Regions from separate parts of the Embleya scabrispora genome, predicted to be linked through region 2. Evidence: riboswitches for the same ligand, from Rfam matches in the RefSeq annotation. Region 2 holds a riboswitch; each other region holds the start of a gene.

Region 1 (7,551 bases), on a different contig from region 2:
CCTCCCCGGTGATCGGTTTGACGGTCGTCGCAACCTCGGCCACCGCGTCCGCGGATTCGGCGAGCCGCGTGGCAACCAGCAGCGCGGGACGATGGCCGGTGCGCTCGCGCCACCAGTACGCCGCGATCCGCCGCAGCCAGGAGTGTCCGGGGCCGGATGCCCCCAGGCGGACCCCGATCAGGACGACGGCCTGCGCGCCCGCGTCGGCCAGCCTGGTCAACTCGGCCGACAGGGACGGCTCGCCCTGCTGCAGGAACGCCGTCGTGGCGCCCGACGGCACGGCGGCCGCGAGCAGTTCGGCCCGCCGATCGGCCTCCGTGACGGACATCCCGACCAGGACCGTCACACCGCCCGCGACAGGCCCGTCGAGGGCTCGCGCACCTTCTCCACTCATGACTCGACCCCTTCGGTAAGCAAGCCGTTCCATCGAATGTGCGGTCGGGAATGCAGGGGATGGCGCTCCACGGTCGCGTCGACGCCGTAGACGCGCGCGATCGTGGCGGAGGTGAGCACTTCGGCGACGGGCCCATGCGCCACCAGTCGGCCGTCGAGCAGCACGGCGACGTCGTCGCAGTAGGCGGCGGCGAGTTCGAGGTCGTGCAGGGCCGCGACGGTGGTGATGCCGAGCCCGCGCACGGTTTCGAGGAAGCCGAGTTGGTAGCGCAGGTCGAGGTGGTTGGTGGGCTCGTCCAGCAGCAGCACCTCCGGTTCCTGGACCAGGGCGCGCGCGAGTTGCACGCGCTGGCGCTCGCCGCCGGACAGGGACGACCAGGTCCTGTCGAGCAGCGCGCCGACATCGGTGGCGGAGGCGGCCTCGGCGAGCACGGCATCCTCGTGGGCGCTCGCGAGGCCCGGCAGCACGGGCCACCGGCCGCGGTGCGGCGTGCGCCCCAGATCGATGACCTGGCGGGCCGTCAGCGGCAGCGCGGTGTCGGCCTGCTGCTCCATGAAGGCCACCCTGCGCGCGCGTCGGCGGGCCGTGAGGCCGTACAGGTCGTCGCCGTCGAGGAGGACTCGGCCCGTCTGCGGCCGGCGCAGACCGGCCAGGACCCGTAGCAGCGTCGTCTTGCCGGCACCGTTCGGCCCGAGCAGGCCCGTCACCCGGCCGAGGGCGAAGCCGACCGTCACGTCCGTCAACAATGTGGCGCCGTCGACGCGCACGCCTACGTTCTCGGCGGCCGGCCCCGCCCGGTTCGCGTTGATCACGACCGACTCCCCCCGGCCGACCTGCCTGCCGCCTGGCGCCACAACAACCATGCGAAGAACGGCGCTCCGAGCCCGGCGGTGACGACGCCGACGGGGATCTCCTGCTCCGGGAGCACCGAGCGCGCCACGATGTCGCTGCCCACGAGCAGCGACGCGCCCACGAGTGCGGACATCGGCAGCAGGAGGGCGTGGCGCGGACCGCACACCAGGCGGACCACGTGCGGCACGACCAGACCCACGAACCCGATGACGCCGGTATTGGCCACCAGACACGCGGTCACCAGCGCCGCCGCGGCGATCAGGGCCCAGCGGGTCCGTTCGACGTGCACGCCGACGGAACGGGCCGCGGTCTCGCCGAACGCGAACGCGTCGAGGTCCCGGGCGGCCGCGCCCATCGCCACCGTGCCGAGGACGGCCACCGCGACCAGGAAGACGGCCGTGTTCCACCGCACCCCGGCCACCGAACCCAGCGTCCACTCCATGACGCCGCGAGCGGCGTTGCGGTCGCCGAGGACGAGCACGACGAACGAGGTGTACGCGCCGCACAACTGCCCCACCGCGATGCCGGCCAGCACGGTTCGCGAGGCCGGCAGGGTCCGGCTGTGCGCCCCGGCCAGGGTCAGCACGACGAGGACGGCGAGCAGGGCACCGACGAAGGCGGCGGCCGGGAGCGCGCCGATTCCCGCGGTGCCGGAGACCCCTACACCGAGGACGATCACGGTGACCGCGCCGACGGCGGCGCCGTTGGAGATCCCGAGCAGGTAGGGGTCGGCCAGGTCGTTGCCGGTCAGGGTCTGCAACACGGCCCCGCACACCGCGAGTCCCGCGCCGGTCGCGGCGGCCCCCAGGACGCGCGGCAGCCGAAGTTGCCAGACGATCTGATCGTCCAACGGCGTGACGTCGGAGCCACCGAGGCCCAGTCGGCGCAGCACCACGTCGGCCACGACGTGCGGCGGCTCGTGCACCGATCCCACGGCGAGGCCGAGCACAACGGTGGACAGCAGCAGCACTGCGGCGACGGCCAGGGCCACCGCCGCACGACTCGCGCCGGCGAGTCGTGCGGCGGGACGAGCGGTCACGGACGCGGAGTCAGGTTGCCCAGGCCGGCCGAGACCCGGACGGCACCGTCGGCGAGTTGCACGCCGGGGGTCGACTCGGAGAACGGCACGACCACGTACGCACGGCGTTGGACGGCCTTGAGCTTGCTCAGCACGGGGTCGTGTTCGAGATAGTCGATCTTGGATTGTGCGGTGTCCCACCCGGCGTCCGCGAGCACGATGGCGTCCGGGTCCGCCGCGACCACCTGCTCCCAACTCGTGCTCTTCCAGCCACCGGGCAGCGTGTCGAAGACGTTGCGGGCGCCGACGGCGTCGAGCACGAGCTGGGGTCCGCCGTGGCCCGCGCCGACGTAGGGGGTCTTGGTATCCGAGTCGTACCAGAGCACCTTCAGGCCCTTGCCCGTCGACTTGGCGGTGACTTCGGCCAGTTGCCGCTGCTGCGTGTCCCGGATGGCGGCGGCACGCGGTGCGACGCCGAACAGCTCGGCGACATCGCCCAGTTCGTCCCATACCGCCTGGAAGGAGGGCGACGCCGACTGCTTGCCGTCGGCGCAACCCAGCGGCGACAGGTAGGTGGTGATGCCCTGGGAACCCAGTTCGTCCCGCGTGCCCGCCACCTTGTCGGTGAACGCGCTGGAGTAGGAGGCGTAGAGGAAGTCCGGGCGCGCCGCGAGGAGTTTCTCCTTGGACGGGTACTTCTCGGAGAGCACCGGGACGGTGTCGTAGGCCGTCTTCCATCGCGCCGGGACCGCGTCGTCGAGGTACGCCGTTCCGGCCATCCGGGTCTGCAGGTCGAGGGCCAGGGCGACTTCGGTGGCGCCCTGGTTGAGGGTGACCAGCCGGGCCGGCGGTGCCGTCACGGTGGTGGTGACGCCGCACCTGTTCACGCTCACCGGTGTCGGGTGGCTGCTCCCCGCCGCCGCGACGGGCTTGTCGGCCTCGGGCGCGCCCGTGCAGGCGCCGAGCGCGCCGACGAGCAGGAGCGCCACGGCGGCGAGACCGGAGCGGGTGGAGCGTATGGGGCGCACGGAGTGCGGGGCGCCCGCCGGAGGTATGGAACGTTCGGCTCGAAACGGGCGCAGGGCAGCGCGGGGCATGTGTTCTCCAACCCTCGTGGAACATGTCGCGCCGTGGCCGGTCTCCTGGCTTCCGCATCGACGCTCCGCGGCCGGCCTTCCCGGTTGGCTCGTTCCCGATCCATCCAGTGACCCCGACCGCCTGGGGAGCGGTCGGCGAGGGCTGCGGAACTCCGCGGCTACAGTGGCGAGGGCCGCGCCGGCATTCGACCGGCTTCCCGTACACCACGGCGGCCACAGGCTACCAAACCGCTCGTCGCGTCTCGCCGGCGCTCGACGCGGCGGCCGGAGCCGGAACCGCGTTACAGACCCGCCGCGATGGCTCGGCGCACCGCGTCGGCGCGGTCGCGAATGCCGGCTTTGGCGAAAAGGTTGTTGATGTGGGTCTTGACGGTGGCCTCGCTGATGAAGAGTTTCTCGGCGATGGCCCGGTTGGGCAGGCCTTGGCCGATGAGCGCGAGGACTTCGCGTTCACGGGGTGTTATGTCGTCGGGGAGGTTGTCTTTCGGCGTCGTGGCCCGGGTGCGGACGGTGGCGAGCAGCCGGTCCTGGACCTCGCGGTCGAGCACGGACTGGCCCGCGGCGGCGGCCCGGATCGCGCGGACGATGTCCTGGCGGCCCGCGTTCTTGGTCAGGTAGCCGCGCGCACCCGCGCTCAGCGCGGCCAGGATCGAGTCGTCGTCGGCGAAGGTGGTCAGGACGACGACGGCCACCCCGGGGTGTTCCTCGGTCAGTCGCCGGGTCGCCTCGATGCCGTCGGTCCGGGGCATGCGCAGGTCCATGAGCACCACGTCCACCGGGCCCGCGGCCGCGGCGGCGAGCACCTCGTCCCCGTCCGCGGCGGCCGCGACGACGTCTATGTCCTCGGCGAGCGCGAGCACGGCCGCCAGCGGTTCGCGGATGGCGGCCTGGTCGTCGGCCACCACCACCCGCAGCCGCCGGGTCGCGTCGGCCGATCGCGGGTCGTGCCCTGTGGTGTCGTTCATTCCGGGATCACCGCCTCCACCTGCCAGCCGCCTCGTTCCGGTCCTTCGGTGATCGGTCCGGCCGTGAGGGTTCCGTCCACCATGGCGATGCGTTCGCGCATGCCGATCAGTCCCATGCCGCCGCCGGGCCCGGCCGCCTCCAAGGTGGCGGGGCCGTTGCGGATCCGCAGTGTGATCGACGCGGCTGCGAACGTCACCTCCACCCGCACATCGCCGCCGGGGGCGTGCCGGGCGGCGTTGGTCAGCGCCTCCTGGGCGATCCGCAGCAGGTGCTGGACCGTCCGGGCGGGTGGTTCGCGTACGGTGCCGCCGACGGTGAGCGCGTCCCGGTGGCCCGACGACTCGACCATGGCGGTCAGGCTCGCCATGAGCGGCAGCGCGTCCTCGCGCAGCGCGTGGACGGTCCATTGGGCCTGCTTCAGGCTCTCTTTCACCAGACTGTGCGCCTTGTCGTTGGCTTCGCGAACCTTGGCCAGGTCGCCCGTGTCGAGGAGGGCGTCGACGAGTTCGAGTTGCATGTTGATGCCGGCCAGCGAGTGTGCGAGGACGTCGTGCACGTCCCGGGCGATCCGGCTGCGCTCGGCCAGTGCGGCCGTGCGGGCCTCGGCGCGGGCGGCGCGCTCGGCGGATTCGGCGGATTCGATCACGGCCTCCACCGCCCGCTGTCGACTGCGGCTGATGATCCCCATCACCACCGGCAGGGTGGTGGACAATCCCAGGCCCCAGGGCAACGCCTCGTGGCCCGGGCCGAGATGCAGGTACAGCACGCCACCGCAGAGCAGCCCGCCCAGCACCGCGAGCGGGGCCGCCTGCGCAAGCGGCAGGCGGTAGCCGATGTGGCCGACGAGGAAGTACGCGAACAGATAGCTCGTACCGCCGCGGGCGGTGCCGACCAGGGCGGCCGCCGCCACGAGGCCCAGCACCATCCATACCACGCCCACGCGTGGGGGGACCCTGTCCTCGGGGACGTTGCGGCCCAGCAGGAACAGGGAGTTGAGCGCGATGAGGACGACGACGGCCAGACCGCGACCGCTGGAGCCCACCGGGCGGATCGTCGCGATGCCCACGGCGATGACGCCGAGGCTGACGACCCACTGCACCCGGGGATCGTGGCGTGCCGTCGCTCGCGGGCCGGACTCCCGTCCCCGGGCCGACCCGGGGACGGGAACACTCTCGGATACGGGCACGGCGCGACCATATCCCATGGTCAGAGCGCGTGGTCGAGGGACGACACGGGACGCGCCACCGCGGTCACCGGTTGCCGGGCGGCCACCATCCGGCTCCGTACGAAGATCGTGGCCACCCGCGTGACGACCTCGGTCACCGCCATCAGCACGAACGCCGCGACCCATGCCCGACCCGAGGTGATGTCGTGGTCGAGGCTGAAGCGGGCGACGTGGTCGGCACCGCCGTGGTCGACCCATACCTGGAAGCCCATCCGCGCCCCCATGCCCAGCACCCACAACACCGCCGAGACGGCGCCGGCCTTGATCAGCAGATGCCCGCCGGCGGAGCGGATCCGGGTGAAGACGCCACCCGCCACGCCGAGCGCCGCGCCGATCGCCACCAACGTGCCGATGAGCACCGTGTCGTTGCCTGCGGTGGGGATCGTGTGGAGGTACTTGAACCCTACGAAGGCCACGATCCCCAGGGGGATGAGGAAGGTCTTGCGGTCCAGTCGCTCTTCCCGCATCTGCCGGAAGACGATGAGAACGAGGATGATGTCGGTGATCCAGTCCGTGGTGTTCATGTCCCCAGACTGTCGCCGTCGCCTTTCCCGCACCTGGACCCACGGGTGGAACATCGGGTGGAGCCGCGGGTGGAGCCGAGGAGGAGCCCCCGTGAAGGCCGACTACGGAGCGTGTTCGCCCGGCGTCGGACCGGCGTGGTCGCGGGGCGTCGTCCGCGTCGTCGCTCCGTCGACGGCGAACGGCGTCGGGCGGGTGACGCGGGCCTGGTCCCGCGGTCGCGGCCGGCCCCGATCGATCCGGCCGCGACCTTGCTCGGGCGGGGTGGGCTATCCCAGTCCGCCGTTGAGGGCTGCGGCGAGTTCGCCGTTCTCGGTGTCGCCGCTCAGTTCCCAGAAGAAGGCACCGCCCAGCTTCTGTTCCTTGGCCCACTTCGTCTTGACCGCGAGGCTGGCCGGGGTGTCGTAGCCCCACCATTCGTCGCCGCAGTGACCGTACGAGGTGCCGCCGGCCAGGCCGGTGGCGGGACAACGCACCTTGAGCGCGCGGTAGCTGCCGTCACCCGACGCGGGCGCGGTCGCGGTGCCGCCCGGTTCGTTCCGGGTCACGCCCGTCCAGCCGTGGCCGTAGAAGGGAATGCCGAGCAGCAGCTTCTTCGCGGGTACGCCCTTCGTCCGGAGCTTGGCGATCGCGTCGGCCGAGTTGAAGTTCGGCACGGGGATGCCCGGGTACGACGTCAGCGGCGAGTGCGGGGCGGTCGGGCCCTGCGCCATCCACGGACCGAAGAAGTCGTACGTCATCACGTTGTACCAGTCCACGGCCCCCGAGGCGCCGCCGTAGTCGGCGACGTCGAGCTTGCCGCCCGGGGCGGCGTCGGCCGTGATGGCGGCGGTGACCAGGTTGCCGGCGCCGAAGCGGGCGCGGGTGGCGTCCAGCAGGGTCTTGATCGACCCGAAGCCGCTCGCGTCACAGGTCAGGCCGCACGCGTTCGGGTATTCCCAGTCCAGGTCGATGCCGTCGAACACGTCGGCCCAGCGCGGGTCTTCGACCACGCTGTGGCACGACTCGGCGAACGCGGCCGGGTTCTGCACGGCCTCGGTGAAGCCTCCGGACCAGGTCCAGCCGCCGAACGAGTAGAGGATCTTGAGGTTCGGGTACTTCTTCTTCAGCTCGCGCAACTGGTTGAAGTGGCCCTTCAGCGGCTGCTCCGCGGTGTCGGCGACACCGTCGACGCTGTCGGCGGCGGAGTAGGGCTTCTGGTAGTCGGCCCAGGGATCGCCGACCACGCACTTGCCGCCCACGACGTTGCCGAACGCGTAGTTGATGTGGGTGATGTTGCGGGCCGTGCCGGACGTGTCGATGTTCTTGGCCAGGTAGGGGCCCCAGTTGGTGAAGTAGCCCAGTTTGACCTTCGCTTCTCCGCTGGTGCGCACCTTCGCGGGGAGCTTGCGGGACCGACCTGATCCCTCGTGTCGCGCGCGACGACGGTGTAGGTGTAGCCGGTTCCGGTGTTGAGGCCGCGGTCGACGTAGGACGT
Region 2 (7,551 bases):
CGCGTCGCCCGCGCTGATCGCGGAGCCCGTCAGCGCCAGGTGCGTACCCGACTCGCCGGGGGCTCGGGCGAGCAGGTGGGTGCCGCCGACGTCGGGGACGAAGCCGATGCCGGTCTCGGGCATCGCGATCGTCGAGCGCTCGGTGACGATGCGCACCTTCCCATGCGCGGAGATGCCGACACCGCCGCCCATCACGATGCCGTCCATGACGGCGACGTAGGCCTTGGGATAGCGGGCGATGCGGGCGTTGAGCCGGTATTCGTCGCGCCAGAAGTCAAGGCTCGCGGTGCCGCCGGAGACGGCGTCGGCATGGATGGCGCGGATGTCGCCGCCCGCGCACAGGCCGCGCTCGCCCGCGCCGCTGATCACCACCAGCCGTACGCCGTCGTCGTATTCCCACGCGGTCAGCGCCGCGTCGATGCGGCGGACCATGTCGTGGGTGAGCGCGTTGAGCGCCGCGGGCCGGTTGAGCACGATCCGGCCCAGAGCACCCTGCCGGTGGGTCAGTACGGGCTGGTCGTGTTCGGTGGTGGGGGTGGTCATCGGGCCGCTCCGATCAGGGCGCGCGCGACGATCACGCGCATGATCTCGTTGGTTCCTTCGAGGATGCGGTGCACCCGCAGGTCGCGGACGATCTTCTCGATGCCGTAGTCGGCGAGATAGCCGTATCCGCCGTGCAGTTGCAACGCGCGGTCGGCCACCGAGAAGGCGGTATCGGTGGCGAACCGTTTGGCCATCGCGCACAGTTGGGGCGCCCTGGGGTCGTCCTCGTCGAGCGAGGACGCGGCGTGCCACACGAGCGTGCGGGCGGCCTCCAGTTCCGTGGCCATATCGGCGAGTTGGAACCGCAGGGCCGGTGCGTCGATGAGCCGCGCACCGAACGCCTCGCGGTCGGTGAGATGACGCACGGCGGCATCCAGTGCCGCCTGCGCGCCGCCCAGCGAGCAGGCGGCGATACCGATCCGACCGCCGTTGAGGCCGGCCATGGCGATCCTGAAGCCGTCGCCCTCGGCGCCGAGACGATGAGCGGCAGGCACCCGCACGCTCTCCAGGATCACCTGGCGAGTGGGCTGGGCATGCCACCCCATCTTGCGCTCGTTCGGCCCGAAGGACAGCCCGTCGGTGTCGGCCTCCACCACGAAGGCGGAGATCCCGTCGGCGCCGTCCCCGCCGGTGCGCGCCATCACCACGTACACCGCGGACGAGCCGGCGCCGGAGATGAACTGCTTGACCCCGCGCAGGACATAGTCGTCCCCGTCGCGGACCGCGCGGGTGGTCAGGGCTGCGGCGTCCGATCCGGCGCCCGGTTCGGTCAGGCAGTAGCTGGCCAGGTCGCGCATCGAGCACAGACCCGGCAACCAGCGGGAGCGCTGGTGCGGCGTCCCGTGCCGGTCGATCATCGAGGCGACCATGTTGTGGATGGAATAGTAGGCGGCGATGGTCGGGCAACCACCGGCCAGGGCCTCGTAGACGAGTACGGAGTCCAGTCGGCCGAGTCCCGAACCGCCCTCGTCCTCGCGGACGGTGACGCCGCCGAGGCCGAGTTCGGCGCCCTTGCGCAGGACGTCGACGGGGAAGTGTCCGGTGCGGTCCCACTCGATCGCGTGTGGGGCGAGGTGTTCGCGGGCGAAGTCGCGGGTGGTTTCGAGGATGGCGATCTGGTCTACGGTGAGCGCGGTCATCGGTCAGTCCATCGTCGGAATGTCGAAGTTCGCACTCTCGCGCGCGGTCGACGGCCAGCGCGAGGTCACCGTCTTCGTACGGGTGTAGAAGCGGATCGAGTCCGGGCCATGCTGGTTCAGGTCGCCGAATCCGGACCTCTTCCAGCCGCCGAAGGTGTGGTAGGCCACCGGCACCGGGATGGGCACGTTGATGCCGACCATGCCGGTGTTCACCCGGCGGGAGAAGTCGCGGGCGGTGTCGCCGTCGCGGGTGAAGATCGCCACGCCGTTGCCGTACTCGTGCCCGCTCGCCAGCCCCAGCGCGTCCTCGTAGGACGCCGCGCGGACCACGGACAACACCGGGCCGAAGATCTCCTCGCGGTACACCCGCATCGAGGGCGTCACGTTATCGAACAACGACGCGCCGACGAAGTAGCCGTCCTCGTGGCCCGGCACCCGCAGGTCCCGGCCGTCGAGGAGCAGCTTGGCGCCTTCGGCCACACCGATGTCCAGGTAGCCGCGCACCCGGTCGAGTGCGTCCCGGCCCACGAGCGGGCCGAAGTCGGCCTCGGGGTCGTGCGAGGGGCCCACCCGCAGAGTCGCGATCCGGGCGACGAGCTTGTCCACCAGCGCGTCCGCGGTCTCGGCGCCGACGGGAACCGCCACCGAGATGGCCATGCAGCGCTCGCCCGCGGAGCCGTACCCGGCCCCGATCAGGGCCTCGACGACCTGGTCGAGATCGGCGTCCGGCATCACGATCAGGTGGTTCTTGGCGCCGCCGAAGCACTGGGCGCGCTTGCCGTTCGCGGTGGCGGTCGTGTACACGTACTCGGCGATCGCGGTCGAGCCGACAAAGCCGAGCGCCTGGACGCGCGGGTCCTCCAGGAGCGTGTCCACGCTCTCCTTGCCGCCGTGGACCACGTTCAGCACGCCGGGCGGCAGACCGGCTTCCAGGAAAAGCTCGGCCAGGCGCAGCGGCACCGAGGGGTCGCGCTCGGACGGCTTGAGCACGAACGCGTTGCCGCAGGCGATGGCGGGAGCGATCTTCCACAGCGGGATCATCGCGGGGAAGTTGAAGGGGGTGATGCCGGCGACCACGCCGAGCGGTTGGCGCAGCGAGTGCACGTCGATCCCGCTGCCCGCGTTGTCGGTGAATTCCCCCTTGAGCAGGTGTGGGATGCCGGTGGCGAACTCCACGACTTCCAGGCCGCGTTGCAGGTCACCATGGGCGTCCGCGATGGTCTTGCCGTGTTCGGCGGACAGCAGCCGGGCGAGCGATTCGCGTTCGGGCTCGACCAGTTGCAGGAAGCGGGCCAGGACCCGGGCGCGCCGCTGGGGATTCCAGTCGGCCCACTCGGGCTGCGCCCGTTCGGCGTCGGCGATCGCCGTCAAGGTGTCGGCGCGATCCGCGAGAGGAACGCGGGCCTGTACCTGTCCGGTGTTGGGGTCGTACACGTCGCCGAACACGCCGGAGGTGCCAGTGACGTGCTTGCCGCCGATGAAGTGGGAAAGCTCGCGGACCATGAACGACCTGTCTCTCGTCAGGTGCGATCCGGAGGGGGAGGCATGACCGAAGCAGCCGGCTGCGGCGCGGGGGCGCGCGCGTGGTCGGCGACGGCTCGGGTCTACGTCGAAGTGGTCAGGAAATCCTGATGGCTTCGACGCGTGCAGGAACATCCGGGGCAAGGGCGCGGGCCGGTGTCATGCGTGTTTGCTCCATCCTCGTGGACAACACGGATATACCCGCGGCCGGTATCCTGACTTCCGGATCGACACACGCTGCCCGCCTTCCCGGCTTTCGCCAGTGGCGTGGTGCACGACAGCGCACTCCCCGGTCACAGTGGCGGGACCATGCCGGATTCACACCGGCTTCCCTGCACCGCGGACCTTGTAGTTCAGGACGATATAGTCGGACGTCCTAGTAAGTCCAGCGCCCGCGACCGCGAGTACATGTCCGGAACCAACGCCCGTCGCCGCGCGCCGACAACCTGTCGCCGATGCGGCCGCCGACCGCTCGTGGAGCCCCGCCGGCACTCTCGTTCGGCCTGCGCCTTCGCCGCCCCGACTTCCGCTTCGCACGCTCCGGCCTGGTGGATCTGCGCTCCCGGACCGACAGGGCGCCATCGCGTTCATCGGCCACGCCGCCCGATGCCCCTGCCTCGCACCGGGACGGCGAACCAACGCCGGGCGGGGCATAACAACGGACGAGTGAACAGTCGCCGCGAGACCACCCGCCTCGAAGCCGACCGCCGCTGGACCGCAGGCGGCAGGTTGGACCGAACGTGCGCCTCTTGGCCTCCCGCACACAAGGCGGACGGCGTGTCCGCGACGCGCTCGCCCGGGCGTCGCCGATGGAGCCTGTTGGAGCATCCTGCACCGATTCCGGACAGGACGGCCGAGCCGCTGCCCGGATACCGGGCGCGAGCTGCCCATGAACCGGTGGAGCACCTCATAGGGCGACGTGTCTCGACGATGGGCGTGGAACCCCGCGATGCGCGTCCGACCTGGGCGCGTCGGATGCGCGTTGTGTGTCGGCGACGCCGGCCGACACGGAGATGTTCCGGGTCGGCCGGGGGCAAGTGCCCGCGCAGGAGCGCACAGGAGCGCATGGAGAAAGCTCCTCGGAGCCTTCGGCCGCCACCGAAACCGCGGGATCCGGTCGCCGCGACCGCTGCCTCGCTACCCCGCCGCGGCGGCGGCCGGGTGGCAAGTCCGGGAACGCAATTCGGGTTGTCTCCCGAGCGAGTCCTTCGTGCCGCCACACCTGTCGAGAACCGGTGCGATATCGCCGGCGGAGCGGTGGCGGCGCGATGTCAGCGGTTGCGGCCCGGGCTCCACAGCACGTCGCCGCGCCCGCCATCGTTGGCCAACCGCGCGAGGATGAACAGCAGGTCCGACAGACGGTTCAGATATCGGACGCACACCGGGTTCACCGTCGCCGCCTCCCCGCCGGACAACTCCGTGTCCGTGTCGATCAGCGCCCACGCCGAGCGTTCCGCCCGTCGGGCGGCCGTCCGCGCCGTGTGCAGGAGCGCCGCGCCGGGCGTACCGCCCGGCAGTACGAACGACCGCAAGGGCTCGAGTCGTTCGTTGAACGTGTCGCACAGACGCTCGAGGCGGGACACGTCCTCCTCACGGACCCGCAGGCGTTCGTCTCCGTCGCGGATCGGAGCGCACAGGTCCGCGCCGACGTCGAACAGGTCGTGCTGGATGCCTTCCAGGACGTTCCGCAACTCCGCGTCCAGGCAACCCAGTGCCAGCGCCACACCGATGGCGGCGTTGGTCTCGTCGGTGTCGGCATGGGCGACGATCCGTGGATCGGTCTTGCGGACGCGGGAGTTGTCGCCCAACGCGGTCGTGCCCGCGTCTCCCGTGCGAGTGTAGATACGGCTCAGCACCACAGACATGGCGAACCACCGGCCTCTCTCGGGGAAATCCGCCCCGGTTGTGTCGAGGTGGCGACGACGTGAGTCTCCTGGCTCTCGGATCGACACTTCCCCCGGCCTTCCAACCCCGAGGCGGGGCCGTGGCCTCGACGGGAGTCGCTCCCCGATCACAGTGGCGGGACCGCACCGGAATCACACCGGTTTCCTCGGCTTTGCCGTCGCACAGCAGGCCATAGCATGACACGCGGTCCTCGCCGGCACCAGACCAGACCCGGGACCTCCTGCCGCGGGCACCGCACTCCTGCTCGACCGGGGCGGACCACACACGTGCGGCGTCTCCGAATCGGCGCCACCCACCGACACACGGGCCGCGCCGCGCCCGACACCGCTCGGTCGCTACGCCGCTTCCTCAGTGCCCGCCCCCACGCCGACCCCGGTCAAGAGGCGGCGTGTGACTACTATCGGCCGTCATCGGAGTAGATGCTCCCGGGCCGAGGATCGCTCCCCGAAACGTGTGGAGAGCTCGCCAGAGCAAACGCGCACCGCCGTCCCCAAGTCCTTGGCGAGCGACCGGATTCGCTCGAAGCGCCGGGAACACCGTCACGAAACCCGCCTCGGACGCCGACCACCCCTTCGACATGCCACGGTGTCGATCAACCTGTCGCGCGTACTGAGACCGTCGCACCCCAGGTCGGCCTGCAGGCAGGTCCTGAAGCCTCAAGGAGGATTTCCGGGTTCCGCGTCGAGCACACTGATCGCCGCTCGTGTGAGTCGAATCGGTGTCATGTGCGTCGTGGAGCAGGCCGCCAAAGCTTGTGTCGGACACGACGGATGTTGTGAACGAACTGGCATCGGATCGATCGCCAGGGTGCTCAATGCGACCGCGACGGTCCGTCCCGCAGACGATGGCTCTCACCAAGCGCCCTCGCAGGGCGAGAACTTCGCGCTGGTCTCGGCCCGGTACCGACTCCATCCTTCATGTGCAGGCGATCTTGTTGGCCGGAAAGAGAGTTCCTTCCAGAGCGAGCGATCCGTAGAGTGCGGGATCTGCAGGTCTGACCAGTCGACGTTCCGATTCCGGGCGTCTCCATCTGTCTCGATCGTCTTGTGCGACGACCCGCAGCAGTTCCGACGACGGGGGAAGTCCGGTGTGAATCCGGCGCTGACCCGCAGCGGTGGTCCGTCCCTCCCGACGGCGAGCCCGAATGCCCGTCGCCGGAGTGTTCGTCTCCCATCCCCGTCGTGGTCCGCGGGACGGAGCCCCAGCGACCCGTGCGTCGGGGCGGTGCCGCCGTCGGTGTGCCCGCTCGGCCGCCGGGTCTTCCGGGTTCGCCGTGCCATGGGCCCGGAAAGGCACCGTGATGACTCTCACCCGCCCCGGACGCCGGATCGCCGCGCTGTTCGGCGGACTGGCGCTCGCCGGTACGGCCGCCATGATCCCGTCCACCGCCGCGGCGGCACCGCCGACGACCGACACAACGCCCCAGGCAAACGTGTCCATACTCTCCGGCAACCGCACCCAGGCCGCGGCGGGATGGCTGGCTCGGCAACTCGTCGACGGCGAACGCTTCGAGACCACCTTCGACGGAGTGACCTACCCCGACCAGGGCCTGACCATCGACGCGATCTTCGCGTTCGCCGCCGCCGGGGTCGCCGACGACAACGGGGCCAAGGCCACCACGTGGCTCGCCCGCCCGGAGATCCTGTCCGGCTACATCGGCGACGGCACCACCAACGCCTACGCCGGAGCCACCGCCAAGACCCTCCTCGCCGCCGAGGTACGCGGTGTCGACCCCACCTCGTTCGGCGGCGTGGACCTGCCGACCCGGCTGCGCTCGTTGCAACAGCCCTCCGGGCGCTTCACCGACACCTCGCCATGGGGCGACTACAGCAACGCCTTCAGCCAGTCCCTCGCACTCCTCGCGCTGGATCGCACTCCAGCCGGCGCCCCCGCCGCCGCGGTGGACTTCCTGGCCGACGCACACTGCGCCGACGGCGGATTCCCCCTCAACTACGGTTTGTCCACCTGCACCAGCGACGCCGACTCGACCGCGATCAGCGTGCAGGCGCTGGCCGCCACCGGGCGCCACCAGGAAGCGGCCGCCGGCCTGAACTGGCTCGCCTCACACCGGCTTTCCGACGGCGGCTTCGGTACGGTGGGCGCCACCACCTCGAACGCCAACAGCACCGGCCTGGCCGCCCAGGCCCTGCTCTCGTCCTGGCGCGTGATACCGGGCCTGACCGCCCGGCACTTCCTGACCGAACGTCAGGTCGGCTGCTCGGCATCCACGGCCACGCGAGGCGCGATCGCCTACGACACCGGCGGGTACAACCCGGCCACCGCCACCAGGGCCACCGCTCAGGCGGTTCTCGGCCTGGCCGGCACCGGCTTCGCCGACCTGAGTAGTGCGGGCGCCCGTCGAAACGCCCCCGAACTGCACTGCCCCACCACACCCTGACCAGACGAGGGAGCCGCCACCGTCGACACGGTGGCCGCTCCCTCG
Region 3 (7,551 bases), 490 kb from region 2:
CACCCTCGGCAGCGCGGTCAACACCGGCAGCAGGTCGGGCAGATCCCGGGCGTCGAGGTACAGCTCGGCATGCCAGCCGGCGATCTCGTGGACCCGGCGGGCGAGTCGGTCCAGGTGGTCGAGAGTCGCCGAGCCGCCGCGCCGGACGTTGAACCGGATCGCCCGCACACCGGCCGCGTCCAGCTCGGCGATCCGCCCGTCGGGGACGTCGGGCGGCAGTTGGGTCACCCCGACGAAGGCGGGGCCGAGTCGGGCCAGCGCGTCGAGGAGGTAGGTCTGGTCGAAGCCCTGGAAGGAGCCGGACACCACCGCGCCGCCGGTCACGCCGAGCGGGACGGCGCGGGCCAGGTAGTCGGCCGTGGTGAAGGTCGGCGGCAGGTAGCCGTGGTTGGCGACGAGCGGGAAACGCGGGTCGACGATGTGCAGGTGTGCGTCGAACACGCGACGAGTGGGCCATTCGGACACGGCGGTGCCTCCGTCGGCTACGGGAATGCCGCATACCGTACCCGGGCGCCGGACGAGCGAGACGGATTCACCGGCCGGAGAAGTTGTCGAATGCAACTAACTTCTTCTATGGTTGTGGAACGCAACAGATTCGCCGCGGCGCGGGCGTACGACCGCCCGCACGCAGGAAGGAGCGAGCCGCCATGGCCACCAGGGAAGCCTGCCGGCACCTGCTCACCGAGTTGGAAGGCATCGTCGGCGTACACCGCGGCCTCGCCAAGGCCGTCCCGCCCGGCAGCCTGCCGCCCGGCTCCGCGGTCCTGTTCGTCCTCGGCCGCGGTGCCGAACCGCTGCGCGCCGGGCGCGTGGCCGAACTCCTGGACCTGGACATGTCCGTGGTCAGCCGACACCTCGCGCACCTGGTCGAACACGGCTGGGTGACCCGCCGCCCGGACCCGCGCGACGGCCGGTCGGTGCTGCTCGGACTCACCCCGGAGGGGCGCGCCGTGGTCGACCGGGCCACCGAGAGCTGCCTCGCGGTGATCGCCGAGCGGCTGGCCGACTGGCCGGACGAGGACGCCGAGCGCCTGTCCGAACTCCTGGGCCGGTTGAAGGCGGGCTTCGGAGTGAAAGCGGGCTTCGGACACCGGGCCGAACCGGTGCCGACGGCCGTGTCACACTGACCCGCATGCCGAAGTCCGCCGCGGAACTGCGCGCGCATCTGGAGATCTTCTACGACGCGGTGCCCCGCCGGTTCACCCGCACCGAGGCGATCGGCGCGCTGACGCTGTTCGTCCGGGAGGGCGAGGGGTGGCCCTACTATGCCCGACCCACGCTCGGCGCCCTCGCCGAGCCCACCGTCGCGGACGTGCGCGCGGTGCGGGCGCGGCAGAGAGAGTTGAAAGTGCCCGAGACGTTCGAATGGGTCCACGAGACCACCCCCGCACTGCGGGCGGCCGCGATCGAGGCCGAACTGCATGTCCACGAGCACCCGCTGATGGTGCTCGACCCGGACGAACATCCGCCCGCCCGCCCGGGTCTGCCGGACCTGGTGACGCTGCGGCAGATCCGCGCGGACGCCACCGACCTCGCGATCGTGCACAGCGTCGCGGCGGTCGGTTTCGCCAACCCCGGCACCGCGCCCGGCTCCGACGGGCCCGCCGAGCGGGACACCATCGCACTCGGCCAGGACCCGGGCCTGCTGTCCTACCTCAACGAGCGGTTGCGCAGCGGCGAGACGGTGATGTTCGCGGCGTACAGCCCGGCCGGACCACTGTGCGTGGGCAGCTACCAGCACCTGCACGACACGACCGAGATCGTCGGCGTGGCCACCCTCCCGGCGGCCCGGCGCAGCGGCCTCGCGGCGGCGGTGACGTGGGAGTTGGCCCGGCACGCGCTGGACAGCGGGAGCGAGACGGTGTTCCTGAGCGCGGGGGACGAGGATGTCGCGCGGGTATACGATCGGATCGGCTTCCGGTCGGTGGGCACGGCGCTGATCGCGGAGGCGCCGTGAGCCGGAGGGACGAGGCGGAAGCGGACCGGGCGCGGGCGGCCGAGGCCGACGCGGGCAAGGCGGAGGCGGGCAGGGCCGGCGCGAAGACCGATGCCGCCGCGTCGATCGTGCTGCCGATCCCGCCCGGACGCAATCCCACCGCCGACGAGTTGGCCGCCGCGCACGGTCGGAGCATCCCGGATGTGATCGCGCCGAACCTGCGGGTGTTGTTCTGCGGCATCAACCCCGGGCTTTGGTCGGGCGCCACCGGGCGGCACTTCGCCCGTCCCGGCAACCGGTTCTGGCCGGCCCTGTACGCCTCGGGCTTCACGCCGCGCCTGATCGAGCCCGCCGCGCAGCGCGAGTTGACCACGCTCGGCCTCGGCATCACCAACGTGGTGGCCCGAACCACCGCGCGCGCCGACGAGTTGACGAAGGAGGAGTATCGGGCCGGTGGCCTGGCGCTCACCGCCAAGGTACGCCGGTACCGACCGGCCTGGTTGGCGGTCCTCGGCATCGGCGCATACCGAACCGGCTTCGGCCGCCCCAAGGCGGTGGTCGGCCGCCAACCGGAGACGATCGACGACACCGGAATCTGGGTACTCCCCAACCCCAGCGGCCTGAACGCCCACTGGACGGCCGCAGCCCTGGCCGAGGCCTTCACCCACCTCCGCACCACCGCCTACCCACCACCGGGCACGACCGAGTAGAACGCGGCGTGGGTCGGGTGCGGGCATGCGTCGGCCGGGCGGCACAGGCGACACGAGCCGCTGCCCGGCCGAAGCGCAAGGCGCCGGGGTCGGTCCGCGCGTTGGCCGGGCGGCACAGCAACACGAGCCGCTGCCCGAAGCGCAAGGCGCCAGGGTCGGCCCGCCGTCCGGCGCCGTGGCCCGGACAACCGAGCGCTGTGTGGAACACGAGGGCGGCGCCAGGCGCGGCGTGGGTCGGTCGCGGGAGCTTCGACCGGGCGCGGGAATCCGCGGGCGAGGCGCGCGTATGCAGCCGCCACGCGGCGCCTGAGCCGTGCGCACGGCCCGACCCGAGAGCCCGGTCCGGGTCGAGCGCCCGCCGGTCGACCGGGGCATGGAGCCGGCGTGCGGCGTCCGACCCGAGAGCCCGGTCCGGGTCGAGCGCCCGCCGGTCGACCGGGGCATGGAGCCGGCGTGCGGCGTCCGACCCGAGAGCCCGGTCCGGGTCGAGCGCCCGCCGGTCGACCGGGGCATGGAGCCGGTGTGCGGCGTCCGACCCGAGAGTCCGGTCCGGGTCGAGCGCCCGCCCCGGGCCGAGTCGGGTGCCCGGTCGGGGCGTCATGGTCCGACCCGCGCGCGGGGCCACACCGGGCCGCTCGCCGGGTGCGGCGGCGCTCGGCGCCGGCGACCCGACCCGGGGGCGGGGCCGTCAATCGACCGAGTGGCATCACTCGGTTGGTGGTTACTTCGCGCCCCCTCGTGCGGTTGGATCGGCATGAAGATCCTGCGGGCACCGTTCGGGCCGTGGCCCACCGAGACGTTCGAGACTCCCGTCTACGAGGCGCTGGTCGCCGAATGGCGCGACTCGGGCCGGGAGGTGCCCCGGCCGACGGACCGACCGCAGGGCAGCCCGCCCCGGCACGCCCGCCCGCCCGGACCGGGCCCGCGCACGCGCCGCCCGTGACCCGGCCACCCGGCACGGTCCGAGCCCGGGGCGGCCCGGTAGATGGAGCGACCGCGGGGGAGTCCGGCACCTGCCTCACGGGTGGGCCCGCGCACGCATCGGCCGTGAGCCGCCTTCGTGGCGCGATCCGGTCCGGGGGTGCCCCGGCCGACGGACCTACCGTGGCGACGCGGCACGCCCGCCCGCGTCGAGGCCGCGCACCCGGCAGCCGGCTCCTCGATCCGGGCCCGGAGACGCCCCTGCCCGTCCCGACCCGAAGGCCGGGGTCGCCGATTCGTCCCCGCGCATCCGGCCCGGCCGCGACGCGATGTGCTTCTTGTCACGCGTCCTTCGACACGCCCGGCGAGGAAGGGATTTGCCGGCCGATCGGCGCGCCGGCCGACGCGCCATCCGCCGTAGATCCGGTCCGGTCCCCGCCGCGCACTCGCCGCCCCCGTGCCCGTTCCGCGCAGCCCGCGCAGGGCCGGTGGGCCCGGACGGCCGCCGGGAGCGCGGGTGTTCGGGGCGCTCGACGCGCGTCGCATTGCTCGCCGGCCGTACCATCCGGGCACGTCTCCGGCGAACCGTGACACGCCGGGAATCGGGACGCGACACAACACCTGGGGGTGCGACGACCACCCCGCCACTACATATATGCTCTGCGACGCAGCTGGTTCGCCCGACCGAAGTTTCCGGGAAGGCGAGGCAAGAGGGAATCCGGTGCGAGGCCGGAACTGCCCCCGCAGCGGTGAGCGGGAACAAAAGTCGTCATAGAGCGCCGGACGCCGAAGGGCGTACGGGAAGCGACGGCCACTAGGCACTTCGCGGACCACCGAGCACACGCCGTGCCCGGCGGTGCCCCGGCATGCCCGCGAGTCCGAATACCTGCCGGCTGCCCACGCCTTCGGGCGTGGGGTCACCTGTACGTACGAGCTCGCGAGGAGAGAGCACGTGACCGTTGTGGACAGCGTGGGCGCGACCCGGATGCGGGTCGACGAGAGCCCCGAGGACCGCCTTGCCACCCTGGTGCGCACCCAGGCGCGCGATCTGCCGGAGGTCGATCCGGATCGGGTCGTCCGCCGGGTCGTCGCGGGTCTGAACGAGGGCGCGGACCGCGGCGCGGCGGCCGACCTGGCCGTGCGCACCGCCGCCGAGCTGATCGCCGAGGAGCCCGCCTACTCGCGGCTCGCCGCGCGCCTGCTGGCCGGCCGGATCGCCGACGAGGCCGCCGAGGCAGGCGTCGCCTCCTTCAGCGCCGGCATCGCGCTCGGTCACCGCGAGGGCGTCATCGGCGCGGAGACCGCGGCGTTCGTCGCCGCGCACGCCGCCGAGCTGGACGCCGCCGTCGACGCCGACGGCGACCGCCGCTTCGAGTACTTCGGCCTGCGCACCGTCTACGACCGCTACCTGCTGCGCCACCCCGTCTCGCGCAAGGTGGTCGAGACCCCGCAGCACTTCCTGCTGCGCGTGGCGTGCGGCCTGTCCAAGGAGCCCGGCGAGGCCATCGGCTTCTACCGGCTGATGTCCTCGCTGGCCTACCTGCCCAGCTCCCCGACGTTGTTCAACTCCGGCACCGTGCACACCCAGATGTCCTCGTGCTACCTGCTCGACTCGCCCAAGGACGAGCTGGAGTCGATCTACGACATGTACGGGCGGATCGCCCGGCTGTCGAAGTTCGCCGGCGGCATCGGCGTGGCCTGGTCGCGGGTGCGCTCGCGCGGCTCGCTGATCCGGGGCACCAACGGGCACTCCAACGGCATCGTGCCGTGGCTGAAGACCCTCGACTCGTCGGTGGCGGCGGTCAACCAGGGCGGCCGGCGCAAGGGCGCGGCCTGCGTGTACCTGGAGACCTGGCACCCCGACATCCTGGAGTTCCTCGAACTGCGCGAGAACACCGGCGAGGACGCGCGTCGCGCGCACAACCTCAACCTGGCCAACTGGGTGCCGGACCTGTTCATGCGGCGCGTCGAGGAGGACGGCGTCTGGTCGCTGTTCGACCCGAACGAGCTGCCGGAGCTGCCCGACCTGTGGGGCGCCGAGTTCGACAAGGTGTACGAAGCCGCCGAGCGCGACGGCCGGTTCGTCCGGCAGATGCCCGCCCGCGACCTGTACGCCCGGATGATGCGCACCCTCGCGCAGACCGGCAACGGCTGGATGACCTTCAAGGACGCCGCCAACCGGACCTGCAACCAGGCCGCCGAGCCGGGCAACGTGGTGCACCTGTCCAACCTGTGCACCGAGATCCTGGAGGTCACCAGCGACGGCGAGACCGCCGTATGCAACCTCGGCTCGGTCAACCTCGGCGCGCACGTGGTCCCCGGCGAGGGCATGGACTGGGACAAGCTGCGCGCCACGGTGCGCACCGCGGTGATCTTCCTCGACCGCGTGATCGACATCAACTACTACCCGACCGACCAGGCCGCCGCGTCCAACCCGCGCTGGCGCCCGGTGGGCCTGGGACTGATGGGCCTGCAGGACGTGTTCTTCACGCTCGGCCTGCCGTTCGACTCGGCCGAGGCACGCGAGTTGTCCACGCTCATCTCCGAGGAGATCTACCTCACCGCGCTGGAGACCTCCTCGGCGCTCGCCGAGGTACACGGCCCGCACCCGGCCTACGCCCAGACGCACGCGGCGCGCGGCCGGCTCCAGCCGGACCTGTGGGAGGGCGTGTACCCGACGCAGACCAAGCGCTGGGACGCGCTGCGCACCCGCGTGGCCGAGCACGGGCTGCGCAACTCGCTGCTCGTGGCGATCGCGCCGACCGCGACCATCGCCTCCATCGCGGGCGCCTACGAGTGCATCGAGCCGCAGGTGTCCAACCTGTTCAAGCGCGAGACGCTGTCCGGCGAGTTCCTGCAGATCAACGGCTACCTGGTGCGCGAGCTCAAGGCCCGCGGCCTGTGGACCCCCGAGGTGCGCGACCGGATCAAGCGCGCCGAGGGCTCGGTCCAGGGCATCGCCGAACTGCCGGAAGACGTACGGGAGTTGTACCGCACCGCGTGGGAGCTGCCGCAGCGCGCGCTGATCGACCTGGCGGCGGCCCGCTCGCCGTACATCGACCAGTCGCAGTCGCTGAACCTGTTCATGGCCGACCCGACCATCGGCAAGCTGTCCTCGATGTACCGCTACGCGTGGTCCACCGGTCTCAAGACCACGTACTACCTGCGCTCGCGCCCCGCGACGCGCATCCAGCAGGCGACCGTGCCCGCGCAGGCGTCCGCCGCGCCGGTCGAGGAGATCTCGGACCTCGAGGTCATCGCCTGCTCGCTGGAGAACCCCGAAGCATGTGAGGCGTGCACGTGAGCCTGCTCGATCCCGGAATGAACCTCACGCTGCGCCCGATGCAGTACCCGGACTTCTACGAGAAGTACCGCGCGGCGATCCGCAACACGTGGACGGTCGAAGAGGTCGACCTGCACAGCGACCTCGCCGACCTGGACAAGCTCAGCCCGGCGGAGCGGCACCTCGTGCAGCGCCTGGTCGCGTTCTTCGCGACCGGCGACACGATCGTGGCGAACAACCTGGTGCTGAACCTGTACCGGCACATCAACTCGCCCGAGGGCCGGCTGTACCTGTCGCGGCAGCTCTTCGAAGAGGCCGTCCATGTGCAGTTCTACCTGACGCTGCTCGACACCTACATGCCCGACCACGAGGAGCGCGAGCAGGCGTTCGCCGCGGTCGAGCACATCCCGTCGATCCGGCGCAAGGCGGAGTTCTGCTTCCGCTGGATCGACTCGGCGATGGGCCTGGACCGGCTCGAATCGCGGGACGACCGGCGGCAGTTCCTGCTCAACCTGATCTGCTTCGCGGCGTGCATCGAAGGGCTGTTCTTCTACGGCGCCTTCGCCTACGTGTACTTCCTGCGCTCGCGCGGGCTGCTCAACGGCCTCGCCTCGGGCACCAACTGGGTCTTCCGCGACGAGTCCGCGCACATGGACTTCGCGTTCTCCGTGGTCGAGACGGTGCGGGCCGAGGAGCCCGAC

Evidence for each region. Region 2 has a riboswitch for cobalamin ahead of B4N89_RS27100 (cob(I)yrinic acid a,c-diamide adenosyltransferase). Riboswitches for the same ligand answer to the same signal wherever they lie in the genome.
Region 1: linked by a shared signal. The riboswitch ahead of B4N89_RS48435 (ABC transporter substrate-binding protein) and the one ahead of B4N89_RS27100 (cob(I)yrinic acid a,c-diamide adenosyltransferase) in region 2 are both predicted to bind cobalamin.
Region 3: linked by a shared signal. The riboswitch ahead of B4N89_RS29505 (ribonucleoside-diphosphate reductase subunit alpha) and the one ahead of B4N89_RS27100 (cob(I)yrinic acid a,c-diamide adenosyltransferase) in region 2 are both predicted to bind cobalamin.

What each region holds. Positions count from the first base shown of each region.
Region 1 covers NZ_MWQN01000004.1:395,151-402,701, forward strand. Annotated here, with positions in the region: gene B4N89_RS42240 ((2Fe-2S) ferredoxin domain-containing protein) at 1-394, opposite strand, end outside; gene B4N89_RS42245 (ABC transporter ATP-binding protein) at 391-1,206, opposite strand; gene B4N89_RS42250 (FecCD family ABC transporter permease) at 1,203-2,285, opposite strand; gene B4N89_RS48435 (ABC transporter substrate-binding protein) at 2,282-3,361, opposite strand; cobalamin riboswitch at 3,380-3,594, opposite strand; gene B4N89_RS42255 (response regulator transcription factor) at 3,643-4,326, opposite strand; gene B4N89_RS42260 (sensor histidine kinase) at 4,323-5,531, opposite strand; gene B4N89_RS42265 (hypothetical protein) at 5,534-6,076, opposite strand; partial or broken gene B4N89_RS42270 (glycosyl hydrolase family 18 protein) at 6,344-7,551, opposite strand, start outside.
Region 2 covers NZ_MWQN01000001.1:6,211,162-6,218,712, reverse strand. Annotated here, with positions in the region: gene B4N89_RS27115 (enoyl-CoA hydratase/isomerase family protein) at 1-543, opposite strand, end outside; gene B4N89_RS27110 (acyl-CoA dehydrogenase family protein) at 540-1,682, opposite strand; gene B4N89_RS27105 (CoA-acylating methylmalonate-semialdehyde dehydrogenase) at 1,686-3,185, opposite strand; cobalamin riboswitch at 3,392-3,560, opposite strand; gene B4N89_RS27100 (cob(I)yrinic acid a,c-diamide adenosyltransferase) at 4,475-5,068, opposite strand; cobalamin riboswitch at 5,117-5,288, opposite strand; cobalamin riboswitch at 6,144-6,278, shown strand; gene B4N89_RS27095 (terpene cyclase/mutase family protein) at 6,409-7,506, shown strand.
Region 3 covers NZ_MWQN01000001.1:6,703,087-6,710,637, forward strand. Annotated here, with positions in the region: gene B4N89_RS29480 (amidohydrolase family protein) at 1-441, opposite strand, end outside; gene B4N89_RS29485 (MarR family winged helix-turn-helix transcriptional regulator) at 648-1,127, shown strand; gene B4N89_RS29490 (GNAT family N-acetyltransferase) at 1,133-1,957, shown strand; gene mug (G/U mismatch-specific DNA glycosylase) at 2,074-2,646, shown strand; gene B4N89_RS29500 (hypothetical protein) at 3,401-3,589, shown strand; cobalamin riboswitch at 4,223-4,475, shown strand; gene B4N89_RS29505 (ribonucleoside-diphosphate reductase subunit alpha) at 4,553-6,871, shown strand; gene B4N89_RS29510 (ribonucleotide-diphosphate reductase subunit beta) at 6,889-7,551, shown strand, end outside.